DNA from 2 places in the Companilactobacillus muriivasis genome. Region 1 is predicted to be linked to the other one. Evidence: predicted binding sites of a transcription regulator. Region 1 holds the regulator's gene; the other holds the start of a gene.
What was found. Region 1 encodes HrcA, which represses chaperone genes, less so after heat shock. Its sites were predicted from a motif close to TTAGCACTCNNNNNNNNNGAGTGCTAA; they were not measured.

Region 1 (10,492 bases):
GACATTTTTTCAATTTGTTCCATTCTGACTGCTTGGTCGTATTCCTTATTTAACTGCTTGAAAATAAGCTCACGGTTGGTCAGTTCCTTGTGTACGCCATATGCTTGTCCTTCACGATGCATAAGCTGCTCTTTAGTAATAACTGCCAATATTGGACGAGTAGCACGGTCAGCGTGCTCGTTGATGTCAACTTCAGTAACAACAGCAGGAACAACGACCGTGTCATTGTATCCAGAATTAGGAACAATGACTAAATCATCAACGTTAACTTTGAAGCCACGGCTAACATAACTGTATTGATCTCCAGAAGTTAAAATGTCCCAAGGCTTTTCGAGAAGTTCTTCGTAGGATCTGGAAGCAAGAAATTTCACACCAATAATTTGATTGAGCATAATTTACCTCGTATTGATTTGATTTTTCCTAAATCTTACCATAGAATGCCGATTTTAAAATAATCGCGGAAAAATTAGAAAAATTGAGCGTGCATACTTGACACTAATAGGATAGATTGTTATATTTTACATTGTTAGCACTCAGGTATGAATAGTGCTAAAAAGGAGGACGGTATAATGCTATCACAACGTCAAGATGCAATCTTGAGAGAAGTCGTGCGCATATTTACAGATACCGGCCAGCCGGTTGGTTCGAAGACATTGATGAATGAATTACCTTTCCATGTAAGTTCTGCGACAATCAGAAATGAAATGGCAATGCTAGAGGAAGTCGGTTATCTCGAGAAAACCCATCTTTCATCTGGTAGAATTCCTTCAGCGATGGGATATCGCTATTATCTTGATCATTTGGTACAGCCTACGAGCGTACCACAAGATATTGCGCAGAGAATTGACGACGATTTTGGCAAAACGTATCACCAGATTGATGATATTATTGAACAATCCGCCAAGATCTTATCTCATCTGACCAGTTACACAGCTATCACTTTAGGTCCAGAGAGCAGTTCAATCCTTTTAACAGGTTTTAGAATTGTTCCTTTGAACCCACATCAACTTATGGCAATCATCGTTACAAGCGATAATAATGTTGAGAATAATATCTATACAATAGATGACGATTTTGATACTTCTTTAATTGAAAAAATTGTTAACATCGTGAACGACAAGTTAGTTGGACAACCATTACCAAAGGTTATTCAAATGTTGCACAACGATGTACCAGCAATTCTTTCCGAGTACATGTACTCATCCGACGGTTTGTTGGATATGATGGATCAGCTTTTCAAAAAGGCTGGTTCCGAGAAGTATTATGTCGACGGACAATTGAATCTTTTGAATTATGCAAACAATGATGATTTATCACAAGTTCAATCACTATTTTCAATTATGAATCAGAGTACTGATTTGAGAAAACTGCTTGATCCTAGCATTTCTGATGACGGCATTCGTGTTCGTCTCGGAAGTGAATTAGGTAGTGATGCGTTGAAAAATTACAGTATCATCACTGCGAATTACGATGTCGGTAACCATGGTAAGGGTGTTATTGCCTTGCTTGGTCCACAGACGATGCACTATTCACAATTGATTGGTTTGCTCGGAGAATTTAGAGTTGAATTAGCCAAACGACTAATTGATTATTATTCAAGGTATGATGATTCTTGAAATTTTTAGGAGGAAGTAATGGCAGATAAAGAAACAGACCAGGATTTGAAGACTTCTAAAAAAGAAGCAGCTCCAAAGACTGATGAAAAATCAGCTAAAACAAAACAGGCTGAAAAAATCGATCCCAAAGATAAAGAAATTGCGGATTTGAAGAAAAAGAATTCCGACTTAGAAGATAATCTTTTAAGAAGCCAAGCAGAAATGCAAAATATGAATAAGCGTCATAGCAAGGAAGTCGCTGACATCCTTAAATATGACGGTCAAAAATTGGCGACTGAAATTCTACCTGTTTTGGATAATCTTGAACGTGCTTTGAGTGTTGAAGCTGACGATGATGCCAGCAAACAACTTAAAAAAGGTATTGAAATGGTTCAACAACACATGGTTAAAGCATTTGAAAATAATCATGTGACAGCGATTGACAATGTTGGTGAAAAGTTTGATCCAACATTTAGTCAAGCCGTTCAAACTGTTCCAGCCGATGATAAGCATGCTAAGGATACAGTTGTACAAGTTCTTCAAAAGGGTTACAAACTTGAAGATCGTGTACTTCGTCCAGCAATGGTTGTTGTTGCACAATAAAGTAAAATAAATTAATAAATATAAAAAATAAAAGAGGTTTAGGTTTATGTCTAAAGTTATTGGTATTGATTTGGGTACTACAAACTCTGCTGTAGCCGTTCTTGAAGGTGGCTCTCCAAAGATTATTACTAATCCAGAAGGCGCAAGAACAACTCCTTCAGTTGTTGCTTTTAAAGATGGTGAAATTCAAGTTGGTGAAGTTGCAAAGAGACAAGCAATCACTAACCCAGATACAGTTTCATCAATCAAGCGTCACATGGGTGAAGCAGGTTACAAAGTTACTGTAGCCGGCAAGTCATACACACCACAAGAAATTTCAGCATTCATTTTGCAACACATCAAGAAGTTCTCAGAAGACTACTTAGGTGAAAAAGTTACAGATGCTGTTATCACAGTTCCTGCATACTTCAACGATTCACAAAGACAAGCTACTAAAGATGCTGGTAAAATTGCTGGTTTGAACGTTCAACGTATCGTTAACGAACCAACAGCTTCAGCACTTGCTTATGGTCTAGATAATGATAAGGGTGACGAAAAAGTCCTTGTTTATGACCTTGGTGGTGGTACATTTGATGTTTCTGTACTTCAATTGGGCGATGGCGTCTTCGAAGTACTTTCAACAAATGGTGATACACATCTTGGTGGTGATGACTTTGACCAAAAGATCATCGATTGGTTAGTTGAACAATTCAAGGCTAAGAATGGCGTTGATTTGAGTCAAGACAAGATGGCTTTACAACGTTTGAAGGATGCCGCTGAAAAGGCTAAGAAAGACTTATCAGGTGTTGCTCAAACATCAATCAGTCTTCCATTTATTTCATCAGGTGCCAATGGCCCACTTCACTTGGAAGAAACTTTGACACGTGCTAAATTCGATGAATTGACATCAGACCTTGTTGAAAGAACAAAGATTCCTGTTGACAACGCATTGAAGGATGCTAACTTAACAAATTCTGACATTGACAAAGTTATCTTAAATGGTGGTTCAACACGTATTCCTGCTGTTCAAGATTCAGTTGCTAAGTGGACTGGTAAAGCACCAGATCACTCAATCAACCCTGACGAAGCTGTTGCTTTAGGTGCTGCTATTCAAGGTGGTGTTATCTCTGGTGATGTTAAGGATGTTGTTTTACTTGATGTTACACCTCTATCACTTGGTATCGAAACAATGGGTGGTGTCTTCACTAAGTTGATCGATAGAAATACAACTATCCCAACAAGCAAGTCACAAGTATTCTCAACTGCTGCTGATAACCAAAACGCTGTTGATATTCACGTCTTACAAGGTGAACGTCCAATGGCTGCTGATAACAAGACTTTAGGTCGTTTCCAATTGACTGATATTCCTGCTGCACCTCGTGGCGTACCACAAATCCAAGTTACATTCGATATCGATAAGAACGGTATTGTTAATGTATCTGCTAAAGATATGGGTACTAACAAGGAACAAAAGATTACTATCAAGAGTTCATCAGGCTTGAGCGATGAAGAAATCGACAAGATGATGAAAGAAGCTAAGGAACACGAAGAAGAAGATAACAAACGTAAGGAAGAGGTTGACGTTAAGAACGACGTTGAACAAACATTGTTCGCTACTGACAAGACTCTAAAAGACGTTAAGGGTAAAGTTTCTGATGATGAAATCAAGAAGGCTCAAGATGCTCGTGATGCTTTGAAGAAAGCTCAAGACTCTGGTGATCTTGAAGACATGAAGAAGAAACGTGACGATTTGAATAAGATCGTTCAAGACCTTTCTGTTAAACTTTATCAAAAGGCTCAAGAAGCACAACAAGCTAGCGGCGCAAATGCTGATGGCGCAACTGGTTCAACTGATGGTAAGAAACCTAAAGACGACAATACCGTTGACGGTGACTTCTCAGAAGTAGATCCTGATAAAGATAAGAAATAATGATTGTGATAAAGAGCAGTGGTTTAATTACTAAAACCGTTTATGGTATAGTAAAAATAATAACTGCTCTTTTGAGCGTTAAAAAGGAATAAGACGTTTAGTCCTATTACATAAAGGTGATTTAATGGCAGATAAAAATCCATATGACGTACTCGGCGTTGATAAGAACGCTTCTGATGACGATATAAGAAAGGCATTCCGGAAACTTTCTAAAAAGTATCACCCCGACTTGAATAAAGCCCCTGATGCTGAAGCTAAGTTTAAGGAAGTTAATGCAGCCTACGAAATATTAAAAGACCCGCAAAAACGTGCTCAATATGATCAATATGGTTCTGCTGGTATGAATGGTGGTCAAGGTGGATTTGGCGGCTTCGGTGGCGGAGCTGGTTCTGATCAATTTGGTGGATTTGAAGATATCTTCAGCCAATTCTTCGGTGGCGGCGGTGCTGCTCGTCAAAATCCTAATGCCCCAAGACAAGGTTCCGACTTACAATATCGCATGGATTTAACGTTTGAAGAAGGAGTTTTTGGTAAGAAGACTAACATTTCCTACAATCGTGAAGAAGAATGTTCAACTTGTGATGGTTCTGGTGCAAAGCCGGGCACACATCCTGAAACATGTTCTAAGTGTCATGGTTCTGGTTTTGTTGAAGTCGATCGTCAAACTCCACTTGGCCGTATGCGTACAAGAGTTGTTTGTGATGTCTGCAATGGTACTGGTAAAGAAATCAAAGAAAAGTGCAACATTTGCCACGGTTCAGGTAAGGTAAATGAAAAGCACGAACTTAAGGTTACTGTTCCAGCTGGTGTTGAAGATGGACAACAAATGCGTCTTGATGGTCAAGGTGAAGCCGGAACTAACGGTGGACCTTATGGTGACTTGTACATCGTCTTTCACGTTGCTCCAAGTAAGGAGTTCAGACGTGACGGATCAACAATTTATGCATCAGTAAATATCAGTTTCCCACAAGCTACATTAGGTGATGATATCAAAGTCAACACAGTTCATGGACCTGTACAATTGAATATCCCAAGTGGTACTCAAACAGGTACAACTTTCAGACTTCGTGGTAAAGGTGCTCCCGTTCTAAACAGCAAGAGTATCGGTGACGAAAAAGTTACAGTTAATATCGTTACACCTCGTAAGTTGTCAGGCGAACAACGTAGTGCTTTGAAGAAATTCGCTGAAGCTGGTGGCGACAAGGTTAAAGAAAAAGATAGTAATTTTTTCAATAAGATAAAAGATGCTTTTAATGGCTAATAATTGAGAGTGGAACCAAACATGGTCAACTCTTTAAATTTGATATGAACAGGCACTGTAATCCAATTTTGAGGTTACAGTGCCTGTTTGAGTTAAGACAAAATTTTATATATGTTCATAGCCATATATCATACCTAATAGTGATTTATCAAAGTAATCGTTTGTCCACAACTTCAAAAATAAAACTAGTTGGAAGAGCTGAGAGTATTCAGCCACAGCGAAAGTGGCGTTATTGCTTTAGCAATTACACCACCGGGCGTGTTGGAGACTTGCCGATTCTGCAAGGATTCAACCGAGGTTCGAGACCGTACTTTGGCTCGGACCGTACCGCGCAAAAGATGAATACTCTCAGATCTGGAAACGGCATACTTTAATAAACTTTCAACCTTTAGTTGTATCTAGAACATCGGTGTACAATAGTGTAAAATAAACAGAATGAGAAAATTTCTGATAGAAGGGAACAATTTATGGATTTAGACCTCGATAAGTTAAAAGAAAGACAAAAAAGAATTCGTAATTTTTCTATCGTAGCGCATATCGATCATGGTAAATCAACGATTGCTGATCGAATTTTGGAAAGAACTAAGACAATATCAAAACGTGACATGAAAGCTCAAGTTCTGGATGACATGGACTTGGAACGTGAACGTGGTATTACAATCAAATTGAATGCGGTAGAACTTGAATATGAAGCAAAAGATGGACAGACTTACATCTTCCATTTAATCGACACCCCAGGACACGTGGACTTCTCGTATGAAGTCTCTCGTTCTTTGGCTGCCTGTGAGGGAGCTTTATTAGTTGTTGATGCTGCTCAAGGCGTTGAGGCTCAAACATTGGCTAACGCCTATTTAGCCGTTGATAATGATTTGGAAATTGTGCCAGTAATCAACAAAATCGATTTACCTTCTGCTGAACCAGACAAGGTTAAAGAAGAAATCGAAGAGACAATTGGAATCGACGCTGAATCGTCAATTTTGATGAGTGCTAAAACAGGTGTTGGTGTTGATGAATTATTGGAAAGAATCGTTTCCGATGTGCCAGCTCCAGTTGGTGACCTCGACAAACCACTTAAGGCTTTGATTTTTGATTCAGTCTATGACAGTTACCGTGGCGTTGTGTTGGACGTACGTGTCCGTGAAGGCGTTGTAAAGGTCGGAGACACGATTGAATTGATGAGTAATAAGAAGACCTTTGAAGTCACGGAAGTCGGTGTGATGTCTCCTAAGGCTGTTAAACGTGATTACTTGATGGCTGGGGATGTAGGTTATATTACTGCCAGTATCAAGACAGTTAAAGATACCCAAGTTGGTGATACTGTCACTTTGGCTGACAATCCAACCGATGAACCTTTAACTGGTTATCGTAAAAGTACACCAATGGTTTATGCCGGACTTTATCCAGTTGATAATGCTAAATATGAAGATTTACATGAAGCTTTGGACAAATTACAACTCAATGATGCAGCGCTAGAATATGAACCTGAAACTTCACAAGCATTAGGCTTTGGTTTCCGTGTTGGCTTCTTAGGATTATTGCACATGGATGTTGTTCAAGAACGTTTGGAACGTGATTTTGATCTTGAGTTGATTACAACCTCACCATCAGTTGATTATCATGTTACAACGACTGATGGCAATGAAGTAGTCGTGGATAATCCTGCCGAGTTACCAGATGCTTCTGAAATCAAAGAAGTCCGCGAACCATTTGTTAGAGCTGAAATAATGGTGCCTGAGGACTTTGTTGGACCAGTCATGGAACTTTGCCAACATAAACGTGGTGAGTTCGTGACAATGGATTATTTGGACAAATATCGTGTTAACGTTATTTACAAGTTGCCATTGTTGGAAATTATTTTCGATTTCTTCGATGATCTGAAATCAAGTACTAAAGGTTACGCTTCATTGGATTACGATGTTGAAGATTACGAACCAAGTGAATTGGTTAAGATGGATATTTTGCTTAATGGTGAACCAATCGATGCTTTGAGTTTTATCGTTCATAAAGATTTTGCTCAAAAACGTGGTCGTGACATTGTTTCCAAGTTGAAAGAAGTAATTCCAAGACAGATGTTTGAAGTTCCTATTCAAGCTGCTATTGGAAATAAAGTTGTTGCTCGTGCTAACGTTAAGGCTTATCGAAAGGATGTTACTGCCAAGTTGTATGGTGGTGATAGAACTCGTCGTGATAAGTTGCTTAACAAGCAAAAAGAAGGTAAGAAACGTATGAAGGAAATTGGCCGTGTTTCTGTGCCACAAGAGGCCTTCATGGCTGTTTTGAACCTTAACCGTGGTAAGGACGATAGTAAATAGTTTCCTGTCTCTGACTGGTGTTCATGTTTGATAGATGCTTCTGTTAAAACTCCAACTCGTTTATCAGTGGATGAGCATTCAATTATATAGAATATTCAATAAGTGCTTATAATGTAATCATTAGTGGTTACGTTATAAGTGTTTTTTTTGTTGGAGGAATTCATATGGAAAAATTTGATACGATTGTTATTGGTGCCGGTCCTGCTGGATTGGCTGCTGCTCATAATTTGAAGGGTAATGGGCAAAATGTTGCTATTGTGGAAAATAACCTTTGGGGTGGAACTTGTCCTAATCGTGGTTGTGATCCTAAAAAAGTCCTTTTGAGTGGCGTTGAAGCTCGTGATCGAGTTGCCCAGTTGCAAGGTAAGGGATTCGATGAGCTTCCTAATGTTAATTGGAAAGAACTTGAGGCTTTTAAAGAAACATTTACTGATCCTGTATCTAAAGGGAGTCGGGATGGTATCGTTAATGCCGGTATTACAGCTATTGATGGACAACCCAAATTTATTTCTGAAGATGAAATTGTTGTCAATGGACAGAATCATTACCAAGCTGAAAAATTTATTATTGCGACTGGTCAACGTCCTAGTTATTTGAATATCACGGGTAAGCAACATTTGTTGTCGAGTACTGATTTCTTGTCATTGAAGAAAATGCCCGATGATATTACGATTATTGGTGCTGGTTATATTGCTTTTGAATTGGCTACGATTGCTAATGCGACCGGGGCTAAAGTTCACATTATTCATCACAATGACCATCCTTTGAAGGAATTCAATGAAAATTATGCATTGGAACTAGTTAAGCAGTTGGAAGCAAAAGGCGTTGATTTCAATTTTAATATTGATACACAAGCGATTGAACAACAAGCTGATGGACGATATTCTATAACTGCGGATGGTTTTGAATTAACAACTGATTTGGTGATTGGTGCGACTGGACGTATTGCTAATACTGACTTTTTAGATTTAGAAAAAGCTGGCATTGAGTATACTCGTCACGGTGTTAAAGTTAATTCTAAGTTGCAGTCGACTAATGAAAATATTTATGCTATTGGGGATGTTGTTGGGACAAAACAACCTAAATTGACTCCTGTTGGTGGTTTTGAAGCAAATTATGTCAGTGATATTTTGACTGGTAAAACTGATAAAGATTTGGAGTTACCATTGATTCCAACTGTTGTCTATGGCAGTCCTAAACTTGCCAAGGTTGGTACACAAGAAGGTGCCAAAGTGGTCGATCAGGATGTTTCTGGTTGGTTCACATACAGCCATACTAATGATCCTAAGTCTAAGATTAGAATTGTTTTGAACGATAAGTCAGAAATTATCGGGGCAACATTACTTAGTAACAATGCCGATAGCATGATTAATTTGTTGACTATGGCAATTAAACGTCAGATGACACACGAGGATGTTATTAAAGAAATTATGGCTTATCCAACTGCTGCCAGTGATTTGGAATATTTGTTTTAATTTTGAAGATTGATTTAAAATGGATTGTGATGAATTGTTACAGTCTATTTTTTTGAGGTGAAAATATGTTTCGTCATGAACAAGTATCGACAAAGACTTTACCAGTTAAATTAGTAATTCATACTGAATATCTGGAAAGTCAAAACGTTTTACGCCATTGGCATCAGGCTCTAGAAGTAGATTATATCGTTCGGGGCAATGCCGAATTTGTAATTAGTGGAAAGAAAATTACAGCGAGTTCTGGTGATGTTTTAGTTATAAACCCAAATGAAATTCACTCGGTTCAACCATTAAAAATGATGAATGATACTTTATCATTAACATTTTTGTTTCCCCATGAATTTTTGCAGAGTGAATGGTCCTTGATTGATGATTGCTGGTTTAGACTGCCAGATGATTCCTCACAATTAACACTATTAAAACAGACATTATTGAATTATTATAAAAATTCCCAGACGAAGTCAGATGGGCAGAAACTATTATTGAAAAGTGAAATATATTTGATTTTATATTATTTATTTCATTATTTTTTAGAACCAAAATCGAAATTGATTAATTTACCAACTGTTCCAACTTTGCGTAAATTGGCAGGTGTGATTAATTTCATTAATAAACACAACTCGGATAATTTATCGCTATCCTTGATTGCAGATAATGCTCATTTGAGTGAAGGGTATTTATCAAGAACCTTCAAACAACAAATGGGTGAAGGAGTAATGGAATATGTCAATCTTATTAGACTAAAGAATGCGTTTGAAATTTTAACTAATACAGAAAAGGATATTGAAACTATTTCAGATCTGGCTGGTTTTGCAAATGTTAAATCTTTCAGAAGAATGTTTATGAAAATTTATAAAACAACTCCAGGTAAATATCGCAATCAATTAAAAGGTCATAAAATGACCTAAAAGAGGTTTATTTAAAGCGCTTACAGTAATCGCTTCCATAATATTATTAACTTGTCATCAAGATGAACAAGTTGAAGGAGTTATATATTATGGTGAAAGAAAGATCAAAATCGTTTATTTTTAAAATTGCATTGTTATCAATATCGATGTTATTAATGGCTGCACCTAATGTTGCAGCGGCAATTCCGTTAATGAGCAAAACTTTTACGGGACAATCTGCTTCAGCAATTGAAACAATATCGACAATTCCAAATTTAGGAATTATTGTAGGGATTTTTATAAGCAGTATTTTGACTAATTTTATGGGTCAAAAAAGAACAGTAATGCTTGGATTACTGGTTGCTTTGATTTTTGGTATTACACCAGTCTTCTCTAATAATTATTATATTGTCTTGATATCACGATTGTTGTTAGGATTCGGTATAGGTC
Region 2 (10,492 bases), on a different contig from region 1:
GCTAAATATTTAGTAGAACGTGATTCTAAATTGCAAGTTGTCTTTGCCAACAGTGACCAGGTTGCAGCGGGAGTTTTGTCAGAACTGCACAAGATGAATATTGATATCCCTGTTATTGGGCAAGAAGATTTAGATTACAGCCGATTGATGAACTTTTCTACCATTGATCATAAATTAATTGAAATAGGCGAGTATGCTTTCTGGTCTATTTTCGAAAAAGACATTGTAAAGAAGTCAATTCCATCAGAATTTATTTTGCGTGGTCAATTGATTAAATAGGTTCTGATGAAGTATGACGCTTCCGGGTGCCGGTGAATGGCAGTCCGCTGTGAGGAAAACGGTCCGAGCCAAAGTGCGGTCTCGTACCTCGGTTTTGAGCCGAAGTTCACGTCTCAAAACACGTCTGTGGTGTAATTGCTAAAGCAATAACGCCACCTTCACTGCGTACTACCATTCACCGGCACCCTCCAGCTAGAGTGTTTTTAGTTTTAAATGTTACTGCATATTTAAATTACGGATGTTTTTAACTTACTTCCATAATATTTTTGGATAATCTTGGTTAATGCTTAGAATATTAGCATTAGATCACGGTTATTTTTTTCTTCTTATTTATGGTTGTATTCTTAGTTACCTGTAATTTGCTGCATATATGAAGAATAAATTAGTCGGAGGTTTCACGAGATATTCACCAGCAGTGAAGGTGGAGTAAGAGCTTCAGCTCTTACTCCACGGACGACTTTTGAGACTTGCCGATTTTGCAAGGCTTAAAAGCGAGATTCGAGACCGAACTTTGGCTCGAATCGGTCCTCACAGCAGGCGAAATATCTCGTGAAACCGGAGACGGCAAAACAAAAAAGACATCCTTGGGGAAGGATGCCTTTTTCTTAGGGGATTGAATATTGTTAATAGGGGGGATGAGAAAAGAGTCGTTGTCTCTAATCTACGGTTTATAATTGCAGGCTTATCATAAAGTTATTTGTTGTTTAAATTTCTAAAAATCATTTGAATCTGGATAGCCCATTGTTGATAAGTCTTTTTTTATTGTATAAATTCTTTTGTCCTTTTGTAGCAAAATTCGCTACATCCCACGAGAGTGGAAAAATTCCGCTCTGCACATATTAGTATAGCTTATTTTTTGCTCAACTACTACCGGCAGGCACCTAAAATACATAAAAAAACACCTCGGGGAAAGGTGTTTTTATTTAGGGGATTAAATATATATGTTATAGGGGGTGAGAAAAGGGATTACTTATATCTCTCATCTACAATTTATATAATACTGAATCTTTATGAATTAAATATTCTGAAAATGTGAAGATTTTGTGAATTCGGTGCCAAAAGTTACATTTTGTAGAGTTTATCAAGATTCAGAAATGTATGAATGAAATAAAAAAAGAGTCCAACAATCTAAATTACTAGGATTGTTAGACCCATTTGAAAAGTCGAAGTTAAATTGATACTAAGTTTTAAAGATTGAAAGTATTAAAAATGTTAAAAAATACTTTCAACCAAATTATTTAAGATTTAAACAACCAACTGACTAAATTCAAAACATTAGCCGGAGGTGGGAAACTAGTCAATATCAACATGATGTCCAGAATCAACTTTGTTTTCCAACTTTGGAAGATCAATCATCAAGACACCCTTGTCGTAATTAGCTTTGATATTTTTAGTATCAACTGCTGGCAAGTGATATTGTCTCATAAAGCGGCCGCTTGAACGTTCACTCATAATCATGTCACCGTTCTTATCATTGTGATCATTGAAACTATCACGATGGCCACTAACTGTTAAAACATTATTTTCATAATTAATGTCGATATCCTTCTTATCAAATGCCGGCATATCCACATGGACCTCATAATTCTTATCTGTTTCCTTAATATCAGTTTTTAGAGTTGAGTCCTCTGGGAAATTGTTGTCAAATATAGATGGAAAATTGTTCATCCACGAATCATTGTTGAACCAGTTTCTCATCAAATTATTACGATCCATAATTTCATTTGTCATACTATGTTACTTCCTTTCCCTTTATTACAAATACATTGTAAAATCGTCTGGGATAGAATTCAAGAATTTAGCACTCTTAATTGTCGAGTGCTAAATTAGTCAAAAAATTAACAAAAATCATCAGTAATTCCTGTGATACAATTAAAATGGATAGAAGAGGGTTATAAAAATGACTAAGTTGATTATGAAACGTATTTACGACAAGGAGTTGCCTGAGGGCTACCGTGTTCTTGTGGATCGACTTTGGCCTCGTGGCATCTCAAAAGTTCGAGCAGATTTAGACCTTTGGGCTAAAGAAATTGCTCCAAGCGCCGAATTGCGCAAGTGGTTCAGTCATGATCCCGAAAAATACTCGGACTTTAAAACAAAGTATTTAGCAGAAATAAATGCAAATCCTTACACAGAAGAGTTTTTGACAAATTTAAAAACGGCATTAGAAAAGCAAGATGTTCTTATATTATTTAGCGCTAAAGATGAGGAACATAATGATGCAGTAGTCCTAATGGAATATCTAAATTCGAAGATTTAAATATTGTAGATTGGTTGGCTAATAATTATGGAAGAATTTGACTTACAGTCTTTATTATCTAGCAATGAAAAAGTGATTATCCGCTTGTTGCAGTCTTACGCACAAACAAATGACATCGCTGTATTTGTCTTGGGCACAGACGACCATTTACAGGCGGGTATATTTGGTGACTTGGCAGAAGGCAGTGCTTTGACCAGGATGAATAAAATGACTGACTTATCCAAATTAAGTGTCAATAAATTTAAATATAATTTAGAATACGCTGACGCCCCGTTAAGAATTAATAGTATCAATCAACGAGTAGGTAAAGTCTGCGTTGCTAAGGATATCCAAAAGGGTACTAACGAGGAACACTTACGCACGATGCAGCAATTGCAGGACCATGTTATTTTTTTACGTAATATGACGGAAAGCGTTACCAAATTAATTATTAAAGATCGGGGAATCGATAACTTTGTCATCAAGTATTCCTTAGATGTTAATGATGCAATGGATGAATTGGCAGACAATGAAGGCCATGCTTTGCAACAAATTAAGGTCATGTCAACGTCGAACAGTTCCATCATCTCGGCAATCGAATATATTGATAGCAATTTGAATAAGCGACTAACACTGGATCAAGTGTCTAGTAAAGTCTATTTGTCTGATTATTATTTCAGCAAACTTTTTAAGCGTGAAACTGGTTTGAGCTTTTCCGTTTATTTGAATGCCCGTAAAATTCAAAAAGCTATGTTGTTATTGAAAGAATCAGACAAGAGTGTCAATGATATTTCTGATTCATTAGGATTCACACGTTTGAGCTATTTCAGTCAGACATTTAAGAAATATACTGGGATTGCACCAACGAAGTATCGTACTGAGGGAAAGTAGGGTATTCCGCCTTCGGGTGCGAGGTAGTCTGTATGCTGTGAGACCGGTGCGAGTCAAGGTCTCGCGCCTCGATTTTGAGCTTTGCAAGGGACGCAAATCTCAAAATACGTCAGTATTGTAAGAACAGAAAATCGCTGTTCTAACAATACTTTCACTGCTAACAGACTACCTCGCACCCAAAGGCTAGTTTAACTTTTTGATGTAGATTAACGAATATTCTATGCATTTGTTATTAAGAAATTAAAATATTATTTATAAATTGAGGGTTAGGTAATTCCAATATTGGAGTTGTCTGGCTTTTTTTCATGGTCTGAGTTTTTCCAACTATTTAATAATCAAGTTATGAAAGTCAAAAATATCTGTGTTTACTGAAAACAATATAAAAATTTCAATAAATCTAAAGTCAAAAATACAATGACTGGAGGCGGAAGATACAGCATATTTAACACACTGTGAAGTAAAATTGAACAATTGTTTACATTTTCTGTACAAAACATCTTTTTTCATGAAAAAAATTGTAGTAGACTTTAGACTTAGTGTAATTTTGGTTACGCAGTTTTAAGGAGAGAAATTCATGAAAAATGTCTTTAAAAAGGAATCGGTCGATACGTATCTCAAAGCTGATTCCAGATTGACAAAGAGTCTTGGCGCCAAAGATCTACTATCTTTAGGAATTGGTGCCGTAATTGGTACAGGTATTTTTATTCTTCCCGGACACGAGGCTGCATTGCACGCAGGACCAGCTGTTACGATAGCTTTCCTAATTGCTGCGATTGTTTCTGGTTTTGTGGGAATGGCTTATGCTGAATTTTCATCAGCGATGCCAGTTGCCGGATCAGCGTATTCATTCGGAGCGGTTATTTATGGAGAAATTGTTGGTTGGATTCTCGGCTGGGCGTTAATTTTGGAATATTTCTTAACTGTTTCCGCGGAAGCGGTCGGATTTGCTTCATATTTTAATAACAATATTTTGGGGGCTTTTGGTATTCAGATGCCTAAGTTCCTTGCTGCCGGACCTCTGGAAGGCGGGGGAATCAACTTATCTGCCACTTTGATTGTGGTGATAATTGCCGCAATTATTCTCCAAGGAGCCAGTCTCTCCAAAAAGGTTGAAAATGTTGCCGTCTTAATTAAGGTTGCCATTATTATTTTATTTATTATCGTTGGTGCCTTTTATATCAAAACAAGTAATTACGTGCCATTCTATCCTAAACAATTTCACACGAAACCGTTTGGAATGGGTGGAATCTCAACTGCCACAGCGACAGTTTTCTTCGCTTTCGTAGGGTTCGATGCTTTGGCCGCTAACTCAGCTGAAACAATTAATCCTAAAAAAGATGTTGTTCGTGGAGTGTTGGGAACCGTAGTTGTTGCCGTAATTCTATATGTCGGATTTTCCTTTGTTTTGACCGGAATCGTTAACTATAAAGATTTGAATGTTGATGATCCAGCAGCTTATGCATTGAAAGTTATCCATTTGGATACATGGAATAAGTTGATTACCGTCGGTGCATTGGTCGGAATTTTCACATCATTATTGACGATGTTCTTCGGTGGTTCACGATTGGTTTATGCGCTTGGACGTGACGGATTGTTGCCAGAAAAAATGGGTGAAGTGGACGAGAAGTTCTCTGTGCCTAGAAATGCTGTCTGGGTTGCCGCAATTGTACAAGCATTCTTCGCTGGAATGGTTCCATTAACGGAATTAACATCTCTAATTAATGCTGGAACACTGTTGGCGTTCGTCTTTATCTCATTCGGTATTATTCTCTTGAGAAAACGTAAGGATATTCCAAATGATGGTTTCAAAATGCCATTTTATCCAGTGTTACCAATTTTTGCTGGGTTAGCTAGTTTGTATTTCTTGTTAATGCTGCCTGCAATTTCTAAGATTAGTGTGGGAATCTGGATTGCAATCGGAATCGTGGTTTATCTAGTTTATGGATTGAAGCATTCTAAACTTCAAAATAAATAAACATGCCGCCTCCGAGAGCCAGTGATTTTCGCCTGCTGTGAGACCGGTTCGAGCCAAGGTCTCGAACCTCGCTTTTGAGCCGAAAAACGCGTCTCAAAAGTCGTCTGTTGAGTAAGAGCTAAAGCTCTAACTCAACCTTCACTGCTGGTGAAATCACTGGCTCTCGGAGGCTAGGGTTACTGGTTCTTTTAGAATAATCAATGAACTAGGTTTTCAAAAAAAGACAAAGGCTTAGTCCGTAAAATAAAAAATAGCCTCCTTCGGGAGACTATTTTTTTCTGCTTTTTGGAGCTTTATTGTTGTTGATTTGGTGAATTATTAAGGTAATTATAATTGATGCAATCAAGACACCTACGAAGACTAGGTTTGGAATTTCAATATCAATTGCTGGTATTGATAGGAACAATTTGACTGAAATGAAGAGAATCAAGAAGTACGCCATTCCGTTCAATTCAGGAATCTTACTCATTAGTCCCATAATCAATTCGGCAATTCCTCTCATTGCTAAGATACCAATCATACCACCGATTAAGACGATGACAGGGTTGCTTGAAACTGCCAGTGATGCTAGCACGGAATCGATTGAGAAAACGATATCCATTAATTCAATTGAGATAACGACTTGCCAGAAGCGGGAAATGTGAAGATGTTTTTCAAAAGCATTTTCTTTCCGTTCGGTTGGAGCCTCTGTTGGTTGTTCTTTCTTGCTGAAAAAGAAGTGATTTAAGAAAAGATAAAATAGGTAACCAGCACCCAAAACTTTTATCCACCAGAAATCAATTAAATACACACCAATCCCGATTACTAAAAATCTAAAAATATAAGCACCAAAAAGTCCGTAGAATAGTGACTTTTCTTGCTCAACTTTGTTAGGCAATGACTGTGTTTGAGCTGCCAAGACAACGGCGTTATCAACGGACAGCATACATTCCATGACTACCAAAGATAAAATAACTAACCAATCTTCCCCCGACTCGATAACCGTTGCCCAGTTATGGAGATCAAAGAATGGACCATACATATTTATAAGTGCATTCAATCAACATTCCTTACTTTCTATTTGTTTTATTAGTTTGATGATACCAGATTATATCATAGGTTGACAATTAGGCTACCTAAAAATGGATGAGTTGGCATAAAAAGTTTTTCCGTCTCCAGTGCTGAGAACATTTACCTGCTATGCGGACCGGTCCGAGCCGAAGGGCGGTCTTGAACCTCGGTTTGAAGCCTTTTCATAGACCGAAAAGTCTCCAAACACGCCCGGTGGAGTAAGAGCTAAAGCTCTAACTTCACTACCACAGCGGTAAATATTCTCAGCACTTCCGACTCATTGGATTCATGATTAATTTTTTCTTCTATTCTTCAAGTATTTAACAGTCAAAAAAGCCATGCAATTATTGGATTAAGTTTCCAAGAAAATTGCATGGCCTGTTTTAATTTGAGTATGAAATAAATATTGAATAGATAACTTAGCCGGAGGGTTACAGATAATTGGCCCGCTATGGAGGTGGCGTTATGGCTTTAGCCATTACACCACAGGGCGAGTTTGGAGACTTGCGGTTTGTGCAAGGCTTCAAATCGAGGGGCGAGACCTTGACTCGCACCGGTCCTCATAGCAGGCTAATTATCTGTAAACCGCAGGCGACATTTTTCTATACACCAGGAACAAATGTAGTATAAATCAACCAAACATTAAGGATTGTCAGCACAATAGCGATAAAATATCCTAAATACTCGACAAATTTATTATTGGCAAATTCACCCATTAATTCTTTATTGCTAGTGAATTTAATCAATGGGAAAATCGAGAATGGTAATGCGACACTCAAGAATACTTGTGAGAATGTCAAAAGTGATTCGATTTTGGCTTCGTTACCGTTATACATAATGGCGAAGGTGATAACTGGAAGAATTGACAACAAACGTGTGATAACTCTTCGTACCCAAAGTTTCATCTTCATGTGGACGAAACCTTCCATAACGATTTGTCCTGAAAGTGTTCCGGTGATAGTTGAGTTTTGACCAGAAGCCAAAAGTGCTACCGCAAAGAGAATACTTAGAACGGGACTGGCAACTGCACCAGCAACTTTAGGATCTTGAAGTGCATTGAACAAGTCAACGAAACGTCCTAAATCACTGTTTGTACCATAGAATAAAGCAGCTCCTAATAGTAATAGCAAAGTATTAACGATGAAGGCTAAAGTTAATTGAATGTTTGAATCCCAAGTTGAGAAACGAACGGCTTGATGAACACTCTTTGAATCGCTACGGTCATATTTTCTGGCCTGTGAAATTGAAGAGTGCAGGTAAAGATTATGTGGCATAACCGTTGCACCAACGATACCTAATGATAGGTAAAGCATGCTTTGGTTTTGTAAAATTTTTGGATCAGGCACAAAACCGACGACCATTTGGCCCATATCTGGTCTTGCTAGGATAACTTCATATAAGAATACAAAGAGAATAACCATGATTAATGTGGCTACGATAGCCTCAATTTTTCTAAAACCTAACTTCATTAATACCAGTAGTAACAATACGTCAAAGGCGGTGATGATGACACCCCAGAGTACCGGTATATTAAATAGTAATTTCAACGCAATTGCGGAACCAATAATTTCTGCAATATCAGTTGCCATTATGGCTAACTCAGTAATTACCCAAAGGATAAAGCCACCCACACGGGAACTTCTATCTCTAGTCAATTGAGCCAAATCTCTTCCGGTCACAATGCCTAGTTTAGCTGCCATGTATTGCAAAAGCATCGCAATCAAACTAGAAATCAAGATAACGGATAGTAATTTATACTTAAACTGTGCCCCACCGGCAATTGATGTAACCCAGTTACCTGGATCCATGTAACCCACGGCAACTAATGCGCCGGGACCACTATATGCTAATAGGGTTTTAAAGAAACCAGCATCAGTCGGAACTTCAACGGTGTCGTTAATTTCTTCCAAGGAAGGGCCGTTAGCATAATGAATAAGGCTTTCGTGCTTTTTATTTTTTTCACTCAAGCTTATATCCCCCTTTTTTTGTCTCCAGATATAATATCATGTTAGAGACTGACTTTAAACCCTATAAACAAAAAAATTAAGTCTACCTAATAAAAACTAGATTAAAGTTGATGTCAAGGCGTTTTTGAGCTTTTCTAAAATAGATTAATTTATGATATTTTATGAAATTGACTGAACACAAATATGCATTTGACCAATAAAAGAGTACTATCATGAATTTACTCCCTAAGTACGATACAATATAGGTAGTAAGTCTACGGAGCTCCAGCTCTACAGACTAATTCAAAGAGATGGAATGGGGCTATTACCTCAGTAGTCGATTTACTGTTAAACTTAGTCCATAAGTATTTTTGAAAATAAAATCAGATTAATTATAATGACTAGAAAAGGGATAAATTAAATGAGTACAATACTATTAATAGTTGATGTCATCTTTTTTCTCGGTGCTGTCTTTAATGTTTATTGGCAATCACAGATTGAAATCAGATCGATTTATAAAGTTTCATCATTAATCTTTGCGGCCTTCATCGGCGCATGGTTGTTAGTTTCACCAACCAATCAATTGTCGTATATCGTCATGGTAGCGTTGTTCATGTTGTTAAATATCATGAATGGTGTCGGAGGTGTCGGCGAAAAGAAAATCGTCTTGAACGGTTTCTATTCGGGTGTGTTAGATTATGCTTCGGTAGTTCACGTAACGTTGATTCCAATCGAAATTGATGGACGTAAGCCAAAGGTAGCAGTGATCTTTAACACTAAACGACCACAACAAGTGGAAATGAATTTTAATATTTCCTATAAAGAAATGGAAAAATATTTACAGAAGAAATTGTCTAATGACGCTTCCGTTGAAGTTGGGCAGATATAAAAAATAGACCTCGTGTGGGGTCTATTTTTTTATATCAAATTATTTTTTCAAGAAGGCAAGCACGTTCTTCTCATTTGGTTTCATGTTTCCTGCTAAGAACGAAATTATGACTGCAACAACTGAGAACAAAAATTCCCATACAGACCATTTAAAAACTAGTGTTAAACCTAACATAATAAAAACTGAAATCAACAAGACTCCATCTCTAGGGCCTAATTTCAAATATGGATACATCATCATCAGATATCACTTCTTTCATTTTAAATCCTAAGAATAATAGAATATTCTTTTATTTTTACGAAAGCCTTTTCACATGGTGCTTTGGCAAGTTCCATGTGAAAAAGAGCATAAAAAAACTAAATCTAAGAAGGTCTTCACAACATGATTTTAGATTGCTGGAGACACTTGTTTTAAGCTGAAAAAGTCATGTTTTGTTACACGTTTATGCTGCATATTTAAGACAAAAATAGTTATGTCACAACCCTTATTTTTTGTGACTTAGAAATTTTTAATTTAATGGACCAAAGGTAAAGTGTGTCGCAATCAAACCGTAGCCTAGTTTGGCATCACGCATTGTCTTTTGGCTAGGGTCGTTAAGTTTATTTTTAATATATTGATATAGTTCTCTATTTTTAGGCGGCAGTGTCATTGGAACAATGAAATTATTGTGATAACCCTGATAGATAGTTAAACATACGCTAATATTACTGTTGCCATTGTTCAGCTCCTCAGCACCTTGTAAAAGACACTTTTTGTAGTCGGCGGGTTGATTTGAAAGATCTTCATCATAGGAAGCATCGATTAAATTAAATAAGGTTGTATCTTCCATTTCTATAACCTCTTTTCCTATCTGTATAATACGTCGATGACCATAAGTGGGGGATGAAATGTCTTGAATAGGGCTAATATTCTTCCTGAATCGATGACAATTGTTAAAAATATAATCGATAATGTGTAAATATACGACGTTAATAAATGTTTCGTAGTTATTTTAAAATCATCTTTATAATTAAAAATGGAATAAAAGATAATTTTGATAGTCTAGGGAAAGGGCCTTAAATAATGAGTATAACCGTAATGAAATTTTTAGATAAGTATCGAGATAGTATTCTATTTGTATTTTTGTTTTTTATAGTTGGTCAAATTCTAGACAATTTTATATTGATACCAGTGATGCATAAAGTGTGGCCAGCTGGGACTTTTGTAATTGGGAACGATATTTA

Region 2: AAA923_RS04765 (Hsp20/alpha crystallin family protein) is a predicted target of HrcA. The motif match lies at 2,078-2,104, and genes of this name have one in related genera.

The regions. Positions count from the first base shown of each region.
Region 1 covers NZ_BTTQ01000001.1:284,629-295,120, forward strand. The annotation lists gene AAA923_RS01470 (hypothetical protein) at 1-392, opposite strand, end outside; gene hrcA (heat-inducible transcriptional repressor HrcA) at 570-1,616, shown strand; gene grpE (nucleotide exchange factor GrpE) at 1,635-2,198, shown strand; gene dnaK (molecular chaperone DnaK) at 2,245-4,107, shown strand; gene dnaJ (molecular chaperone DnaJ) at 4,232-5,368, shown strand; gene lepA (translation elongation factor 4) at 5,836-7,680, shown strand; gene AAA923_RS01500 (dihydrolipoyl dehydrogenase family protein) at 7,845-9,155, shown strand; gene AAA923_RS01505 (AraC family transcriptional regulator) at 9,221-10,063, shown strand; gene AAA923_RS01510 (MFS transporter) at 10,153-10,492, shown strand, end outside.
Region 2 covers NZ_BTTQ01000003.1:71,588-82,079, reverse strand. The annotation lists gene AAA923_RS04770 (LacI family DNA-binding transcriptional regulator) at 1-279, shown strand, start outside; gene AAA923_RS04765 (Hsp20/alpha crystallin family protein) at 1,573-2,010, opposite strand; gene AAA923_RS04760 (DUF488 domain-containing protein) at 2,180-2,539, shown strand; gene AAA923_RS04755 (AraC family transcriptional regulator) at 2,567-3,409, shown strand; gene AAA923_RS04750 (APC family permease) at 3,984-5,384, shown strand; gene AAA923_RS04745 (TerC family protein) at 5,653-6,423, opposite strand; gene AAA923_RS04740 (Nramp family divalent metal transporter) at 7,037-8,401, opposite strand; gene AAA923_RS04735 (hypothetical protein) at 8,802-9,269, shown strand; gene AAA923_RS04730 (hypothetical protein) at 9,309-9,509, opposite strand; gene AAA923_RS04725 (bacteriocin immunity protein) at 9,778-10,098, opposite strand; gene AAA923_RS04720 (CPBP family intramembrane glutamic endopeptidase) at 10,347-10,492, shown strand, end outside.